2 regions of the Cellvibrio sp. PSBB006 genome follow, and region 2 is predicted to be linked to the other one. Evidence: predicted binding sites of a transcription regulator. Region 2 holds the regulator's gene; the other holds the start of a gene.
What was found. The regulator LexA, encoded in region 2, represses DNA repair genes until DNA is damaged. The targets are predictions, from matches to a motif close to ACTGTNTNTANANACAGT.

Region 1: the regulator LexA is predicted to act here: its motif matches at 4,065-4,082, upstream of CBR65_RS20760 (DNA polymerase II).

Annotation. Positions count from the first base shown of each region.
Region 1 is NZ_CP021382.1:4,973,990-4,982,904, reverse strand. It holds gene CBR65_RS20775 (PVC-type heme-binding CxxCH protein) at 1-18, shown strand, start outside; gene CBR65_RS20770 (DUF1080 domain-containing protein) at 231-1,073, opposite strand; gene CBR65_RS20765 (SMI1/KNR4 family protein) at 1,207-1,614, opposite strand; gene CBR65_RS20760 (DNA polymerase II) at 1,688-4,045, opposite strand; gene CBR65_RS22365 (PKD domain-containing protein) at 4,164-7,814, opposite strand; gene CBR65_RS20745 (AgmX/PglI C-terminal domain-containing protein) at 8,400-8,915, opposite strand, start outside.
Region 2 is NZ_CP021382.1:489,405-498,319, reverse strand. It holds gene acnB (bifunctional aconitate hydratase 2/2-methylisocitrate dehydratase) at 266-2,884, shown strand; gene CBR65_RS02255 (glycoside hydrolase family 18 protein) at 2,956-4,122, opposite strand; gene CBR65_RS02250 (SDR family oxidoreductase) at 4,310-5,146, shown strand; gene CBR65_RS02245 (DUF2845 domain-containing protein) at 5,287-5,607, shown strand; gene lexA (transcriptional repressor LexA) at 5,720-6,322, shown strand; gene CBR65_RS02235 (cell division inhibitor SulA) at 6,315-6,722, shown strand; gene CBR65_RS02230 (hypothetical protein) at 6,785-7,045, opposite strand; gene CBR65_RS02225 (TraB/GumN family protein) at 7,120-7,965, opposite strand; gene CBR65_RS02220 (hypothetical protein) at 8,051-8,915, opposite strand, start outside.

The DNA.
Region 1 (8,915 bases), 770 kb from region 2:
GAGGCGGAGAAGCATTAACCTATTATTTACCCCTCAAAGTCCATAACAAATTTTTGGGGGGTAACTGCCCATCTACTCACTTAACTCAATGTGAGTTTTGGAAGGGGAGAGAGGGTTTCGAAACCCTCACGTCAGGGACGACGTGAGGGAGCTACAGGGACGTATTCACCGCGTTTTCGAAACCCTCTCTCCCCTTCCAAAACGTATTGTGGCACCAATAACCCGCCACCTTAATAACGGCAAGCCTTAGGATCGTGTTTCACCAGATAAGACTTGTAGTTACTCGCCCTCTCATCCATACACCCCTCCAGATTCAACATACGCACCGACCGGATATCCGTGGGGTGGGTTTCCGCCTGAAAGGCGATATAACCGCTGTCGCGCGGCGTTCCGTCGTCCAGTTGCATACCGCTGTATTCCATGACCACCTCACCATCAATGATGTGCTGGGCCAGTTTATTGCCCTCCACATGCAGCTCCATCGTCACCCATTGATCGCCATGGTAAGTCTTACTGGTAGAAACGATGCAGTGATCGGTGCGCAGCTCGCCGTCGATAACCACATGGGTTCCAGGCGTACAAAGGTTGGCCGTGGTGCGGGGTTTCTCGCCGTCGCCGCCGAGCAACTGGTACTCGATACAGGAAGGAAAATCCTGGTTAACACCCATCTCCAGCGGCGATTGGGCGTGATACATGATGCCGTTGTTACGCCAAGCCCAAGCCGGACCACCCTTGACCTGTTCGCCGACAAAGCGATATTCAACTTGCAGGATGTAATGGGAGTAAGGGCCGCCGTTGTAGAAGATATGGCCAAAGTGATTACCGAATTCACTGTATTCGTCGTAACGGGCCTGCATGATGCCGTCTTGCACACGGAAGGTATTAAAAGCATTTTCGCCCGCCGGATAACCGTTGATCTTGACGGTCCAGTCGTTGAGGTCGCGCCCGTTGAACAGGTCGACCCAGACTTTTTCATCCGGATTTTCACGCGGGGTTTGGGCGATGGGATCGGTGGCACTGCACGCGGTGGTAAAGGTGAGGGCGGCCAGGACAGCCAGATGGTGTAAACGCATGTTTTACTCTCTTATGGGTTGTTATCTTCTGGTCAAACTTACCCGAAAAGAGCAGCTTCTGGCAGGGGATTAACAAAAATATACGATAAATATGAGCATTGTGATCGACGATCTGCGGCTTGGAGAACGGCGCTCAGCTCTCCAGCCAGACATCGTGAATCCAATGCCACACGGATGGCCAGGTTTCATCCGTCAGGTCGCCGTCACGCCACAACACCACCTCACCTTCCGGCTCGACGCAATAGTAGCTGCCGTTGTCCTCGCACAAGGGCACCAGATAACGGGGCACGCCCAGTGACCAAGCCACCGCAGCCACTTCCGGCAGATAGGTGTGGGAATACGGATCAGCTGCCGTGACCGGTTCCAGTGAGCCAAAAATCACATCACTGGCTTCGAGCAGGTAGGTCCGCATATCGCGGGGGATGGGTAACAGGATTTGCTCTTCTACTTCCACCAGCACATCTTCATCCGGTAAATCCAGGGGCACGGGTACAGGCTGGTTGCTGTCGCGCAGCATGTCGATAATCTCTTCCGCTTCCATATCAGTTCTCACGTTCAATAAACAATGTTGAGATGCTAAACGCCTGCCAAGTGATAAACAAGCCGCCGAGAGGTCACTTGAATAATGTCAGTTGGCTATCAACCAGTTCTGCCAGGGATTGCTCGACAAAATGTAAGATCGTATCCGCTACCGGCGTTAATTGCTTATCAACATAGTGCTGGTAATCCAGAGGACTTTGTTGCGCCGCCACCGGTTCGGCACCACTGGTGGTGATCACATAGTCAATCCAGTCACCGCGCCGTAACCGCTCGCCGGTCCACTGTTGCAATTTGCGCGCGGCCTGCACATGGGGCGGTACATTTTTTTGGTATTCGTGCAGTTGGCGACGCAGGCGTTTGCGATAAATTAACTCGGCATCCCGCTCGCCCGCCAGCACGGCTTGCGCCGTTGCACGAACAAAATCCCGATAATCTTCTCCGGCAAAAATTTTGGCGTAGAGCGCCATCTGAAATTCGCGTGCTAATAGAGTCCAGTCAGTACGAACATTTTCCAGCCCTTTGAATACCAGTTCCCGTTTGCCGTTTTTATCCACCACACCGGCGTAGCGTTTTTTGGTGCCCAGGTCAGAGCCGCGCATGGTGGGCATGAGAAAGCGCAGATAATGAGTTTCGAATTGAATTTCAAGAGCGCAGGGCAAATTGAACGAATCCGCGATGGTTGTTTGCCACCAGATATTTAACTCCCGCGCAAGGCGCGCGCCGATTTGTTGACATTGATCGGATGACTTGGGGGTTGTATCCACACTGTGATTTTCGAGCCACACAAACAACGAATCGGTATCGCCATAAATCACCGTGTAACCCTGTTGTTCAATCCAGTCGCGACTGCGCTGAATGATCTCATGTCCGCGCAAGGTGATGGAGCTGCTGATACGTGGATCAAAAAAACGGCAACCGGTTGAGCCAAGTACACCGTAAAAAGAATTCATAATAATTTTGATGGCGTGGGATAGCGGCGCGTTTTTTTCGGCTTTGGCTTGATCGCGCGCCGTCGACAAATGTTCAATGACCTGCGGCAGAATATGCCCTTCCCGCGCAAAGCAGGCGCCGTTAAAACCCGGTACGACTTGCTCGGTAGACAGTGATTGATGTTGCGCCAACCAGAATGCGCAGGGATCAATTAAAAATGTGCGCATGATGCTGGGATACAGACTTTTAAAGTCCAGCACCAAGACATTGTCGTAAATGCCAGGCTGCGAATTCATCACATAGCCGCCCGGGCTGATGATGTCCGACTCAAGTTCTCCGAGATTGGGCGCGATGTAACCGCGCCGATGCAAACGCGGTAAATAGGAATATTCAAACGCGGCCACGGAACCGCCGCTACGGTCCAGTAACAACCCTGTCAGTTGGCTGCGTTCCATCGCGAAGTGCAGCAATTTTTGATCGGCAAAGATCTGCCAGACCAATTCACAATCGCGCAGGTTGTAGGCGGCCAGAGCGGGTTTATCGGTAAGAAAAAGGTCAGTAATTTCTTCGCCGCGTCCCGGCCCCTGCAATAATTTTCCTTCCCCCAACAAGGTCTCGGCAACGTTCTGTAAGGAGTAACTGTCGAAGCGATAATTGGCCGCTTTTAATAATTCGATACCGTCCAGCGCAACACGCCCAGGCATTGTGATGTAGCGTCGGCCACCCTCGCCTTCTTCCTGTCGCCAATGGACTGATTGCCCGCCACGCCCCAGTGCCAGCGTAATACCGTCCCGCTGACACAGGGTTTCCAACACCCATAGATCAAACTGCACCAGATTCCAGCCAATTAAAATATCGGGATCATTGTCGGCAAGCCATTGGAAAAAAGTTTGCAGGCACTGTTTCGCGTCGCGGCAATAAATCAGATTCTCCATTGACGGACCTTCGCCCACCATAAAGATACGCTGCTCTGCCTCTGTCCAAACAGCAATTGAATAGAGTTGTTTGGCATCCATGGAGGTTTCAATGTCCAGGGACACCATACGCAACGCGGGGCGATAGTCGGAAGGTGCAATACGTGGGTTGCGTTGCGGTTTGTCGGCAGGGACAGAAGGTTCAGAGAAGGTCAGTTGCGCGGCGGCCGTGACAAAGCGTTCCATCAGGTATCGCTCTGGTGGGCGAATATCGGCTTCCCAATAATGAATACCGGCGCGATCGAATAATTGTTGGGCATCGCGAGCTGTACGATGGCTGCGGAAATACAGTGCGTTGACCGGTTGATCGCGAAATGTTTTGAGGTCGACTTCCGCACTGCGCCAGTGGCGCAGGTTGCGCAACAATGGCGTCGCTTCCCCGGCGTCGGCCCGCGCAATAAAAAATACCACCTCCTGCCCCAGCGTTTGGGTCCATCGGGCGCCCTGCTCTGTTGCCCACCAAAAATCGAGCACGACGCCCTCGCGGGTATCACGCCATTGACGGGTTAGCAGGAAGGCTTGGGGCATAAACAGGAACCTCAGAAAAGCTGGCTATTTATACAGCCATAACTGAAGTTTGGCAAATCAACACCTGAAAAAAAAGGCCGGATGACAATGCCATCCGGCCTTTGCTACTTACGTACGTTTAGCGTCCGGGCACACACTCCAGATTGATGTTGGTCTGGAACATGAAGTTGGAATCAACGGTATGACGCTCGGCAAAGAAGAGGTCAAACGAGTAGGTTTTACCTTTCTCAATGCCCAGTTCAGCAGCACGCTCGTCGAGACGGATACTGCGCTCGATCACACCGTGGACACCACCGATATCAATGGCCAACTTGCCGTTGATGAACACAAACAGGTCGTCGTCACCGCGGAAGGTAAAGTGCTCGCCACCTTCGTAATCAAATTCCAGGTGCGCCTCCAGAGTGAAGTGATAGTTATGGTCCGGGGCCGGCTTCGGCATATTGCCATAACCCAAACCGTCGATCGGGAAGAAGGTGTCATCAGCGTAACTCCAGACAGTCGTTCCTTCACGGCGTGTCATCTGCAATTCGTAAGGGATGCGAATATTCACACCGCTCACATCGCGATACCACTGGTTAAAGTTGGCGGCACCAGTCGTGGTGCGCGTACCACCAGAGCTGCGGGCATATACCGGCTTGCCGTCATCGCCCAGCGTTTTCTTCACGATGCCGTAGTCTTCACCGATCGTACCTTCGAAGTCAGGGTGTGACTTATCGAAGTCGCGGATGATGACCGGAATCGTGCGGCGTGTGTCACTGGAGATATCACAAACCGGGTGCTGTGCATTGATCGTGACGGTATCCGGTTGGCTATCCAGTTGGCCGTCATTCACGATCAACTGCGCCACGTAGGTTCCATCAACATCGGCAATGAAATGCGGTGCCGCACTATCGGCCGCTTGCAAACTCACTGTGCTGCCCTGGGGTTTGCCCGTCAGGCTCCAACGATAGCTGAGTTGATCACCGTCCGGGTCATGGCTGGCAGAACCATCCAGCTCAATACGGTCACCCACAGTCACGTTCTGATTAGCTCCTGCTTCTGCAATGGGTCGAACGTTAGTGGTGGTCAGGATCACCGTATCTGGCTCACTGTTTTCATAACCATCGTTAACAATCAACTGCAGTACATAGCTACCCGGCACATCAATATCCAATTCGGTGATTTCTTCAGCCGGATTGATGAGCTGGGAGCTGCTGCCCTGAGGCTGGCTCAACAGACTCCAGGAGTAGGTCAGCGGATCGCCATCAGCATCAGAGCTGGCTTCACCACTTGCCAACGCAAGCTTACCGACAAACACCGATTGATCCGGGCCGGCATTGGCTACCGGGCGGGTATTGCGAGTATCAATGGTCATGCTGTCCGGCTCACTGGCCAACCGACCGTCGTTAACCACCAATTCAATGGTGTAAAGGCCATGCAGGTCCGGTGTAAATGATGGCGTAACCCCGGTGCTGTCGACCAACCCGGCAATACTGCCAGCAGGTGCATCCGCCACACGCCACTGGTAAGTCAGTTCATCGCCATCAGCATCGGTACTGGCAGAACCGTCCAATTGCAGTTCATTACCCAGAATACCGGTACGATCCGATCCGGCATTGGCCACAGGTTTCATATTGCCAACCACGAGCTGAACCGTGTCGGGTTCACTGTGTGCCTCGCCATCGTTAACAATTAACTGAATAACATAAATGCCGTGCTCTTCGATGGTAATCGTCGGCATAACAGCTGTCGGATTGAATATGGTTGCCACGCTGTTTTCCGGGCTGATGATAGTCCATTGATAAATCAGACTGTCACCGTCTGCATCGCTACTGCCGGAACCATCCAGGGTAAGCGTATTGCCGATATAGGCTTGTTGGTCCGCGCCTGCATTGGCTACCGGCGGTGTATTTTCGGGGTCTACTGGATCAACCGGATCTACCGGATCAACCGGGTCCACTGGATCAACCGGGTCCACTGGATCAACCGGGTCCACTGGATCAACCGGGTCCACTGGATCAACCGGGTCCACTGGATCAACCGGGTCCACTGGATCAACCGGGTCCACTGGATCAACAGGGTCTACTGGGTCCACCGGATCTACTGGATCAACCGGGTCCACTGGATCAACAGGATCTACCGGATCAACAGGGTCTACTGGGTCCACCGGATCTACTGGATCAACCGGGTCAACCGGGTCAACCGGGTCAACCCCGGGATCATCACAAATCAAACGACTGGTATCCAGATCATCAACAAAATTCGTGTTGTAAGCGTGGTAAGGCAAATCCAGGCCGCGATGTGGTTGTGCCACAGCAATATCGCTGTACACCATATCCTTGCGTGCGCGAACTATTGGCAAGCGAGTATCAGATTTATTGTCGACCACCCAGATACCGTACTGGCTGCTGACCTGTCCTTCAGTGCCATCTGCTTCACAGAAAGAATTTACTCCGCCATTAACCGCAGAACACTGCGACCAACTCACCAGCATCCGCTCGGTGCCGTCACGGTAAGGCCACACGGCGCTATACCAACCGTTAAGCGAATATTGATTGGGGTAGAGATCGACGCTGCCATTCATTAATGGGCGCGGTGCAATATTGCCAAACACTTTGTTGGGTTCCGGGCTATCCGGTGATTGCAACTCCAGGATATTGCCGCCCGAAAATGAATTGTATTTATGGTGGATAACCGCAACCAGGTGACCATTTTCTGCCTGAACAATCTGGTCAAGTTCAATAAAGCTTTCATCAGACCCTTTGAGGGTCACAGTTTTATAAAGCTGTTGCAGCTCTTCACCATCAGCAGTAATGCGCAGGATAGTGTAGTGGTTGCTCGCAACCACTTTACCCAGCGGCGTTGGTTGCGCCAGAGCACACAGGGCTTCATGCGACCACTCCGGCGGCATGTCCAGCCCTTTGGGGTATTGCGCATCAAAGATGTCTTCAAATTCCGCAGCGGTTGTGCTGCCATCCAACGGACAGCCTTGAATCAAATCGTAACTGCGCGACCAACGGATAAACGCAATGCGCCCGTCTTTCAAGGTCGTCGGCTTGGTGTCGTGGTTTCTGCCGTAGGTCAACTGCAGGATGTCTTCACCCTGGTTGGTCATGGAGTGCAGCAGAGAAGGCTTTTCACTGGGGCCGACCTTGTAGCAATTCTCGGCCTGATCTTCGTCAACAATATTGTCGATAGGGCTGTTCGGATTACCGGCGGAACGATCCGAAGAAAAGACGATGGTCCCATCCAGCGCATAAGTAGGATTGGTATCTTGACCTGCGTTAGCCAGAGAGTGGGTTTTGATGATGCGACGAACCGTTTTACCTTCAAAACTGTATTCGTAAATATTCCAGGTGTAATCCGTAGGATGGTTTGCCGGACCGTGGGCCGCGAATACCAGCCGCTTGCCATCGGCTGATACGTTCAGGTCTTTGACATCATAATCGGTTGATCCGAAGTACTCAGCCAGCACTTCCGTATCGATAGCATCGACGTCGAGGCTGGACCGGCTCATCAGCTTGGCGCCGGGGCGGAATTGATAAGGGGATTCAAGATCCAGGGGGGCGCGGTCCTGCCCGCTCATCGAACGCTTGAAACGTTCTTTGCTGGCCTCGTTATCTTTAGCCAGGTTGCGTTCAACGTAGACAAAAGGCGTGTCCTGAGACAGGCCAAGGCTTTCGGACGAGGCATCACCGCCACTACCGCCACCGCCTCCACAAGCTACCAAAATCAAAGGCGTGACAAAAAACACAAGTGATTTTCGACATGATTTGATTAGCCAAGACATTTTCAGCACCATGATAATTTGTTGTTGCATTGGATTACGGGAAAACCGCAAAGCAGGGATGGTAGTGCTGTCAGCAGTACCCCAAGTCAAGCAATGAATATCCTTTAAAAAGGATTTTGTATTTCCCGGGAGGCTGTTATTGATCAACAACTTTTATCCACAGGATTTTTTTGGACACTGACATGTTGCCAGTAGCGGATTAAGGAAAAAGGTACAGGATCACAATTGCCATAAAATCCATTTATCAGGTTATTCCGGTTTAATTTTTTGTGAACTTAAACACTGGTGAGTATCGGACTTTCTTACAGTTTTTGCGTGAGCTGACGCATGTTTAAAAAGCAGAAATAAACGATTTTTTGGTGGCGATTGATCTTTCAACGACGATGATCTGATATCGACAGGGACAAAGAACATTGCCTCAATGAATAATGCGCCGCTACCAAAATCCCTCAGCAAGAACTAATCGAAATGCTTGATCCATTAGCTTATGAACAAAAAAACCGTTTTGCGTATTTTGCAAACCATCAATAAAAAACCCCTGATCGATTCAGATCGATCAGGGGTTTCAGTCCGAACAAAAATCAATCAGCTCGGCAAGAAAACAAATTTATATTCAATTACTGTGGCAGAGACATCTTTCGCGCCGAAGTTCACCTGCTTGATACGCGCAAGGATACTGTCTTCCAACTCCGCAATACCCAACTCGCTCACCACCAGCTTCAAATTGGAGATACTGCCATTGGGCTCAATCACAATCGAAAACGTGAACTTGCCCGCAAGTTCAGGGTGATCCAGTAACGCGCGCTGATACAGCGTGTACACGCTGCTTTTGGTTTGCTCCAGCGTGCGGCGAATACTTTCCATATCGCGCTTGCCCGATTGACCGGACAAATGACTGTATTGGCTACCGATATTGGAATCACCGCCGACAACACCTTCCACCTCGGTAGACTGGTGTTCCGCCAGGGCAACCAGTTCGCCCTTCATGATTTCTTCATTGACCACGATACCTTCGCTTTTCCTGACGATGTTGTCAGCGCCCAGAACCGAGCGATCACTGGCGGCGACGGTACCACCGGTATTGGTAGATACGTTTTTATT
Region 2 (8,915 bases):
AAGCCAGGCTTTCAGACCACAATGTCTACGAATTGATCATTTCACCTGACTCATGTATCCCTCAGTACAGCCTATTTTACCGGCGGGTATAACGCGCCCGCCCTTCTCCGGATTCGGGTTAACAGTTTATAGGGGTTCATGTATAATTTGCGCCCAATTTACACCCCCTGCCAGGGTTGTGGATTCATCCATGTAGGTCATGGATAGTCTCCGGACGCAGAGATCCTGCCGAAGGAGTAATCTCACAAATCAGAGGATATAAACCGTGCTTGAAGCCTATCGCAAACATGTCGCAGAACGCGCAGCAGAAGGAGTTCCACCCAAACCACTTAATGCCGAACAAGTCGCAGGTCTGGTGGAATTACTGAAAACCCCTCCCGCTAACGAAGAACAAACCCTGCTCGACCTGATCACCAATCGCGTTCCCCCAGGCGTGGACGAAGCAGCCTACGTTAAAGCCGCTTTCCTGAGCGCCATCGTCAAAGGCGAAGCCAGCTCCCCCCTGATTGATAAACCCCACGCGATCAAACTGCTCGGCATGATGCTTGGCGGATACAACATTGAAACCCTGGTCAACGCACTCGACGATGCTGAACTCGCTTCACTGGCTGCCGAACAACTCAAGCACACCCTGCTGATGTTTGATGCCTTCCACGATGTGGAAGAAAAAGCCAAAGCCGGCAACGCTAATGCACAAGCTGTATTGCAATCCTGGGCCGATGGCGAATGGTTCACCAAACGCGACAAGGTACCGGAAAGTATCAAACTGACCGTGTTCAAAGTCACCGGCGAAACCAATACCGATGACCTTTCCCCCGCACCCGACGCCTGGTCGCGCCCCGACATCCCACTGCACGCCTTGGCCATGTTCAAGATGGCCCGTGAAGGCCTGACACCGGACGAGCCAGGCACTATTGGCCCGATCAAACAAATCGAGCAACTTAAAACCAAAGGTTATCCATTAGCATTCGTGGGTGACGTGGTCGGTACCGGCTCTTCCCGTAAATCTGCCACCAACTCTGTGCTGTGGTTTATCGGTGACGACATTCCCGGTGTACCCAACAAGCGCACTGGCGGTGTGTGTATTGGCAGTAAAGTTGCGCCGATCTTTTACAACACCATGGAAGACGCGGGTGCATTGGTCTTTGAAGCACCGGTAGACAACCTGAACATGGGCGATGCTATTGAAATTCGTCCTTATGAAGGCAAGATCTTTAACATCGAAACCGGTGCTGTAATTTCCGAGTTCAGCCTGAAATCCGATGTACTGCTGGACGAAGTCCAGGCCGGCGGCCGTATCCCGCTGATTATTGGCCGTGGTTTGACCACCAAAGCTCGTGCATCTCTCGGATTACCTGCCAGCACTTTGTTCCGTTTGCCCCAGGCACCGGCCGATAGCGGCAAGGGCTTTTCTCTGGCACAAAAAATGGTGGGCAAAGCTTGTGGTACTACCGGTATTCGCCCGGGTACTTATTGTGAGCCCTACATGACCACCGTGGGCTCCCAGGACACAACCGGTCCGATGACTCGCGATGAACTGAAAGACCTGGCCTGCCTCGGCTTCTCCGCCGACCTGACCATGCAGTCCTTCTGTCATACCGCAGCTTATCCCAAGCCGGTGGACATTGAGACCCAGCACACTCTGCCGGATTTCATTATGACCCGTGGCGGCGTCTCCCTCCGTCCCGGTGATGGCATCATTCACAGCTGGCTGAATCGCATGTTGCTGCCCGATACGGTCGGCACCGGCGGCGACTCTCACACTCGTTTCCCTATCGGTATCTCTTTCCCGGCCGGTTCTGGCCTGGTGGCCTTTGCCGCCGCAACCGGCGTTATGCCGTTGGATATGCCGGAGTCAGTGCTGGTACGCTTCAAAGGCGAGATGCAGCCTGGCATTACCTTGCGCGACCTGGTTAATGCCATTCCGCTGTACGCCATCAAACAAGGCTTGCTGACCGTAGAGAAGAAAGGCAAAAAGAACATCTTCTCTGGCCGCATTCTGGAAGTAGAAGGCCTGCCAAAACTGAAAGTCGAACAGGCGTTTGAAATTTCTGATGCATCTGCTGAACGTTCTGCTGCTGGCTGTACCATCAAGCTGGATAAAGAACCCATCATTGAGTACCTGAATTCCAACATCACAATGCTGCGGTGGATGATCGAACAAGGTTACGGCGATGTTCGCACCCTTGAGCGTCGCGCACGCAAGATGGAAGAATGGCTGGCGAATCCGGTACTGATGGAAGCCGATGCCGATGCGGAATATGCAGCGGTTATCGACATCGACCTGGCTGACGTGAAAGAACCGATCCTCGCCTGCCCCAATGACCCGGATGATGTGAAAGTGTTATCCGAAGTTGCTGGCGATAAAATTGATGAAGTCTTTATCGGCTCGTGCATGACCAACATCGGCCACTTCCGCGCCGCCGGCAAATTGCTCGATGCCACCAAAGATGAATTGTCTACCCGTCTGTGGATCGCTCCACCGACCAAGATGGACGAGCATCAATTGATGGAAGAAGGCTTCTACAACATTTACGGCCGCAAAGGTGCACGTACCGAAATGCCCGGCTGCTCATTGTGTATGGGTAACCAGGCGCGCGTTGCACCTAACTCCACTGTGGTATCAACCTCAACCCGTAACTTCCCCAACCGTCTCGGTAATGGCGCAAATGTTTACCTGGCGTCGGCTGAGTTGGCGGCGGTAGCGGCGGTGTTGGGCAAGCTGCCTAACTTCGACGAGTACATGCAATACGCGCAAAAACTCGACAGTATGTCTGGTGATATTTATCGCTACCTCAACTTCAATGAAATTGAGAGCTATCAAAAATCAGCGGATGAAGGCAAGCGTATTGCTGCCGTGGAAATTCAAACAGTCGCCGTTTAAACGATTGTTTTGCCGCAATAAAAAACCCGCTTCGGCGGGTTTTTTATTGGTCGATATTTGAGAAAGCGCTTTTACGGCACCGATTTCTCGCGATAAATCGTCTCCACCAGACCGTCATTATCGCTGTCGTGTGGCAACTGCCAAAACATAATACCGCCGAGCTGATGGGTCTTTATGTAACCCACTTTAGCCGAGATAGAACGTTTGTCATCGAAGGTAGCGAAAATCTTTTTCTTCTCATTATAAATAATGGGTGCCTTGGCGATATTATCCCAATAGTAAACATAGCCCTCCTCCGGCACATAGACTGTTGCGTAATCTTTAAACTTTGCACCTTCGACATGTTTGCCGGGCTGATATAAACCCAGATTCACATTCTCGACATTCTCCCAGGAGCGCGCATAAAACGCGGCACCGATAACGATCTTTTCCGCCGGCACACCTTTGCTCAATAAGAATTGCACGGCGTTATCCGTAGAGTCTTTTTGTTCCGGTGTGGAGTAAAGCGCAGTGTGATGCCCCGTATGCGGTGTCGCGCCGTTAACGATGTCGTAACTCATCAGATTGACGTTATCAAACAGCGGCATGATTGCATCCCAATCCACTGCATTCTGCAAGAAATTATCAAAACCACCGGCCGCAAAACTTAACTCATAACGATCACCAAAGCTATCGCGCAATGCCTGGGTTAATGCCGTGAAATTATCTTTATCATAATCCGCGTAGGGGTGACCCGGATGACCGGGAATTGTTGGATACTCCCAATCCAGATCGATACCGTCTGCACCGTATTCTTCAATAATTGCCAGAGTGGATTGCGCAAACGCCTGCCGATTTTCTGCATTGTTAAAAACGGCGGAACAGGTTTCACAGCCACCCCAACCACCGAGTGATAACATGACTTTAAGATGTGGATGCTGATTTTTTAACGCAACAAGGCGTTGCAACGCCAGCTTATCTGCATCTGAATCAAAGCTGAGTTGATTGCCGTTCAAGTGCAGGAAACTGTAGATGATGTGGGTAAGATGATTGAAGTTGTAGCGCTCCAGGTCAGAACCATCCCCCATGTAATAGGCAATCACTTTAAAATCATGCAAAGGTGGTTGTTTCGACATGACAGCGGTGTCACTCTCTGTTTGTGGTTGAACAACGTCAGAAGAAGATGCGCCATCATCCTGACAACCCAGCAACAGGATTGCCAACAGCACACTGCAACAACAAAGGAAAAAGGATTTCATAAATAGTGGACCCCGTATTGAAGGAATATCATTGCCAATATCATTTTATTTTTTCGGGCACTGCCCGGCCAAGCAAGGTTATAGTGCTATAAACAGCGACCAATTAAAAAGGAAGTTTTGTTAAGGAGTGCTTAACCCATTCGCTTTTGCATTGCTAATAAGATTTTCTTCGTGAAGGGTTTCCCACATGAAAGGTAATAAAAGTGTTCTGATCACTGGCGCCTCCACGGGTATTGGCTACTACTGCGCAAAAGCCTTGCAATCCGATGGCTACCGGGTGATCGCCTCCTGTCGCAAACTGACCGATGTTTCACGACTACAGGCCGATGGATTAACCTGCATCCCGTTGGACTTAAATGATTCCGGAAGTATTGAGCGTGCAGTCGCACAAACACTGGAACTCACCGGCGGCGAGCTTTATGCGTTATTTAATAACGGCGCCTACGGTCAACCCGGTGCCGTGGAAGATTTAAGCCGGGATGTCTTGAGAGAGCAATTTGAAACCAATGTATTTGGCTGGCTGGAGCTGACAAATAAAATTTTGCCTATCATGATCCGCCAAGGCTATGGTCGTATCATTCAAAATAGCTCGATCCTCGGCTTTGCTGCCATGCCCTTGCGTGGAGCTTACAACGCCAGCAAATTTGCGCTGGAAGGGCTGACCGATACATTACGACTTGAACTCAATGGCACAGGTGTTCACGTCAGCCTGATTGAACCGGGTCCAATCCTGAGCGATTTCCGTAAAAATGCGCTCGGCGCTCTGAAAGCCAACATCGATATTGAAAAAAGTCGATTTGCCGAACACTATCAATCGGCGATTCAGCGGCTCGCCAAACCCGGTGCAGCGGCTCCCTTTACTCTCGGACCCGATGCTGTCTACAAACGTCTGAAACATGCCCTGGAAAGTGATTTGCCCAAACCGCGCTACTGCGTTACTTTTCCAACTTATCTGATGAGTATCCTGCGGCGCCTGTTAAGTACGCGGATGATGGACAAGGTGCTACGACGGGCTGGCCGTTAAGCTTTTATTAATCCGGACTTGGTAACATCTAAAATGCGTGCCACAGGAATTACTACCTTGGTACCGAGTCAAAAAAGCCACAAGAAACCAATAGCCTTTCATTCATTTACATGGTGCACCTGAACTGTCGAGGTAGTGATATGAGAATCTGCGCTTATCTTGCGCTGTTAGTAGGCGGCTTGTATTTACAGCCAGCACTGGCAGACTCCATGCGCTGTAGCAATTCCCTGGTGCAAACCGGAGATACCAAATCAGATGTGCTTGACCAGTGCGGTGAACCGGTATTTACCGATAGTTATTGTGAACCTATCACCATCGTAGGCCAGGCAAACACCACCATCATCGTTCCCTGTGAAGAAGTGGATCTCTGGACTTACCACCCCGGCTCCGGTCAGTTCGTCCAACACCTGTATTTTAAACGGGGGAAACTCCAGGCCATCAAGAATGGGCGACGGCTTTAATCGGTATCTTATTGGTGGCTTCTCCGCCCCTTAAAATAGGGGTTGCGGATGATGAAATACTGTATATAATCACAACAACTGTATAAATAAACAGATTCATCTGGAGCGCCCCATGGCCAATCTGACCTCCCGCCAGGAACAAGTCTTACAGCTAATCAAGAGCTACACCGAAGAGACCGGTTATCCGCCCACCCGCGCAGAAATTGCCCGCATTCTCGGCTTTAAGTCTGCCAATGCAGCGGAAGAACATATCAAAGCTCTGGCGAAAAAAGGGGCTATCGAAATTATCGCTGGTGCTTCTCGCGGCATCCGCCTACCGGATTCCCAAAACGGTATTCCCATCGTAGGCCGGGTTGCAGCAGGTAACCCTATCCTTGCCCAGGAACATATCGAAGATTACTGCAATATTCCCTATAGCTTTTTCTCCCCCAGTGCAGATTACCTATTGCGTGTTCACGGTCTGAGCATGAAAGATGCCGGTATTCTCGATGGCGATTTACTCGCTGTGCATCGAACTGATCAAGCACGCAACGGCCAGATCGTTGTAGCGCGGATTGGTGACGAGGTAACCGTCAAGCGTTTCAAACGCATTGGTAACCGCGCACAGGTGGAACTCTGGCCTGAAAACCCTGATTTCAAAGTGATTGAAGTCGACCTGCGAGACCAGGATTTCAGCATCGAAGGTTTGAGCGTAGGGGTGATTCGCCGTGACTAATACAGTGCGTATAGATGAACAACCCGGCGGTGAGCCCCGTTATAACAGCGGCGTGACTGAACTCGTCTTAACCAGCCATTCCCCGGAACAAGCTGCCCTTCTACTACCCATGCTCGCCTATCTCAGCAAGACCTGCCATGACCGCTGGATTACCTGGATTGCGCCCCACAACATTACACGGCAATCACTGGAGAGCTTTGGAATTGATACTCGTCTGATTCGCCTGATTCATTGCCATGATCAACAAAATACCTTGTGGATTACATGGGAAGCCTTGGCCGCAGGAAATAGCCATACCGTTATCGCCAGTCCTGGCAAGCTGAATGACAAAGAATTGAAGCAATTGGAATCTGCGGCCGCCCAAGGCCATTGTCAGGGTTTATTGTTGCGGGTACGTTAATTACTGAGGGATATCAAAAGGAATCGGAGGTACATAGGGGTTTATGGATAGCCCCATTGATATTAATGCAGAATCGGTTTTTCAAACTCGGGAAGCCCCTCAGAAAACTCATCCAGATGATCCTGGTCTGCCAACTCAGTAGCAGCTTCCATTCCGGCTTCAATCATTGCCTTAGCGACTTCAAATTTTCCTTCACCCATAAAAGCCAGTGATTCCGCAGAAAAGCTGAGCCGAACCAAAGGCTCCCCGCCCTCATCATCGACTTTTCTCAGCACGACATCGCCGTTTGGTAATTCGGCGATTTCATATAGCGTTGATGGCATACTAACCTCTATTGTTTTGCAGGGTTGAACTGCAAATGGAACACGGCTTTATTCTAACATTAACCCGCTCTTCATCAATCTTTCTGCGCCGTATTAACCTGCGTAACCCGGTATCCCCGCCCTTCAAGCAGTGACACCAGCCCATCATCACCCAGCATATGACCAATACCCACGACGAGAAAAATTTTTTGTGATTCTTTCAGCTGTGCATCAATAGCATTCAGCATATTCTTATTGCGTTCAACAAAGATAGACTGATAAAGCTTTTGCCCTAGCTCGCGCTTGCGAAATGCGCTGAACACCAAGGTTTGCAAAACATCTTCATCGCCGCGATACCATGCATCGGCCAGCTTGTTCAGGCTTTCTTCCGCCTTCTCATGTTCGTTCAAGGTTGTTTGTAAAAATTCCCGCTGCTCAATTTCACTTAACTGATTGAACAATTGCATTTGTTCATCGAGGGATTCCAGTTCCAGGACAACTTTTTGATTGCGAGCTTCAGATAAAAAATATTTATCCAGACCGAGCGACTGCTGATAATCGCTGAGCGCTAGCTGCCTGTTGGTTAGTTGCATTGCCGCCAACCAGGGCTTGAATTGATTGAGCCGCTGAACATCGACATCCAAGGTGTTGGCCACATTTATCAGTGATGTCCATGTTTGCGAATCCAGGTCAGTTTGCAAGTTTTTTTCACCGGCATAATAGCCATTCTGCTCAAGTGCAGTTCGCACTTTTCGGCCATCCAGCGCATCAATATCCAATTCAACCGCTAAAATATCTGAGTCCCGATAAGCTCGAAGCACAGCATCCGGCAACGGATAAAATTTTTCATCGCCGTAATGTAGCGAACCGAATAGATATAGGCGAACCCGGGACTCTTTGTCTTGCACCTGCCACAACAAAGGTTGCGATGCAGCCTGCACAACCGAGCCGTAAAGGCAGATGAGAGCAACCGATAAACATGATGCAAAATAACCGTGCCTTGCTGAGCGTGTGTGATTGTGCATATCACTCATTCCCAACGTAGCGGCTAATTTCAGTAGGCACTGCCAGCAAGACTATCGCGCCTTCATCTCCAGCCTCCCATTCAGTTTGCTGAAGAGAAACAGGCAACAACACAGCCTGCGAAGATAAATAGTGTTGTGTATGAGTATATTTTGCCTGCGAAGGCATCGACGACTCAGTTGCATAGCACACAAGGCTACCGGATATCACCATCAACAGCCGATAAGTGGAACACGCTGACAGGTAATAATGAGATCCCGCCGCCAAACCTATCCTCAAGACTTCAAAATCATCAAAGGTGACAACCCGCTCGACTACAGCATCTGCTGTCGAGTCAATCTCCTCCAGCGCGGGAAGAGCTGGAATAGCCAGCGATATTTTTTCAAGCGCTTCTTTTGTATCCCAATGCGTTTGGGTTAACACTTTTTGTGTAAAGGACAGAATTTTTCTTTCATACACTGGCGTTTGAAACTCAACCGTACGCACACCATGCTGCAATGCATGAGGTGTAAAACAGGGCACCTTCACAACATCACCCAGCTGCAAATCCTGCATGGCAGTGTAAGCATGCATGACTGCGCGCTTTTCACTTTCCAGGATTAATAAGTTTTGTGGCAGTTCGCTCAACCAGGCATTAAGCGTAGCGGCATCGACCGGATCATCCAATGCGATATCATGAGCAAGACGCTGCTGATCAAGTTGCCGATCAATTTCACGCCTGACCGTTTCATAATCGCGAACTGCTGTCAGATAGGCGTCCTTAAATGCGGCATCATCAGTAAACTCACTACGCTTGTGCTGATTAAATCCCAGGCGAATTCCCCCCACACCATCAGGCCAGGCTTGGGAATCAATGTGCGTAACAACA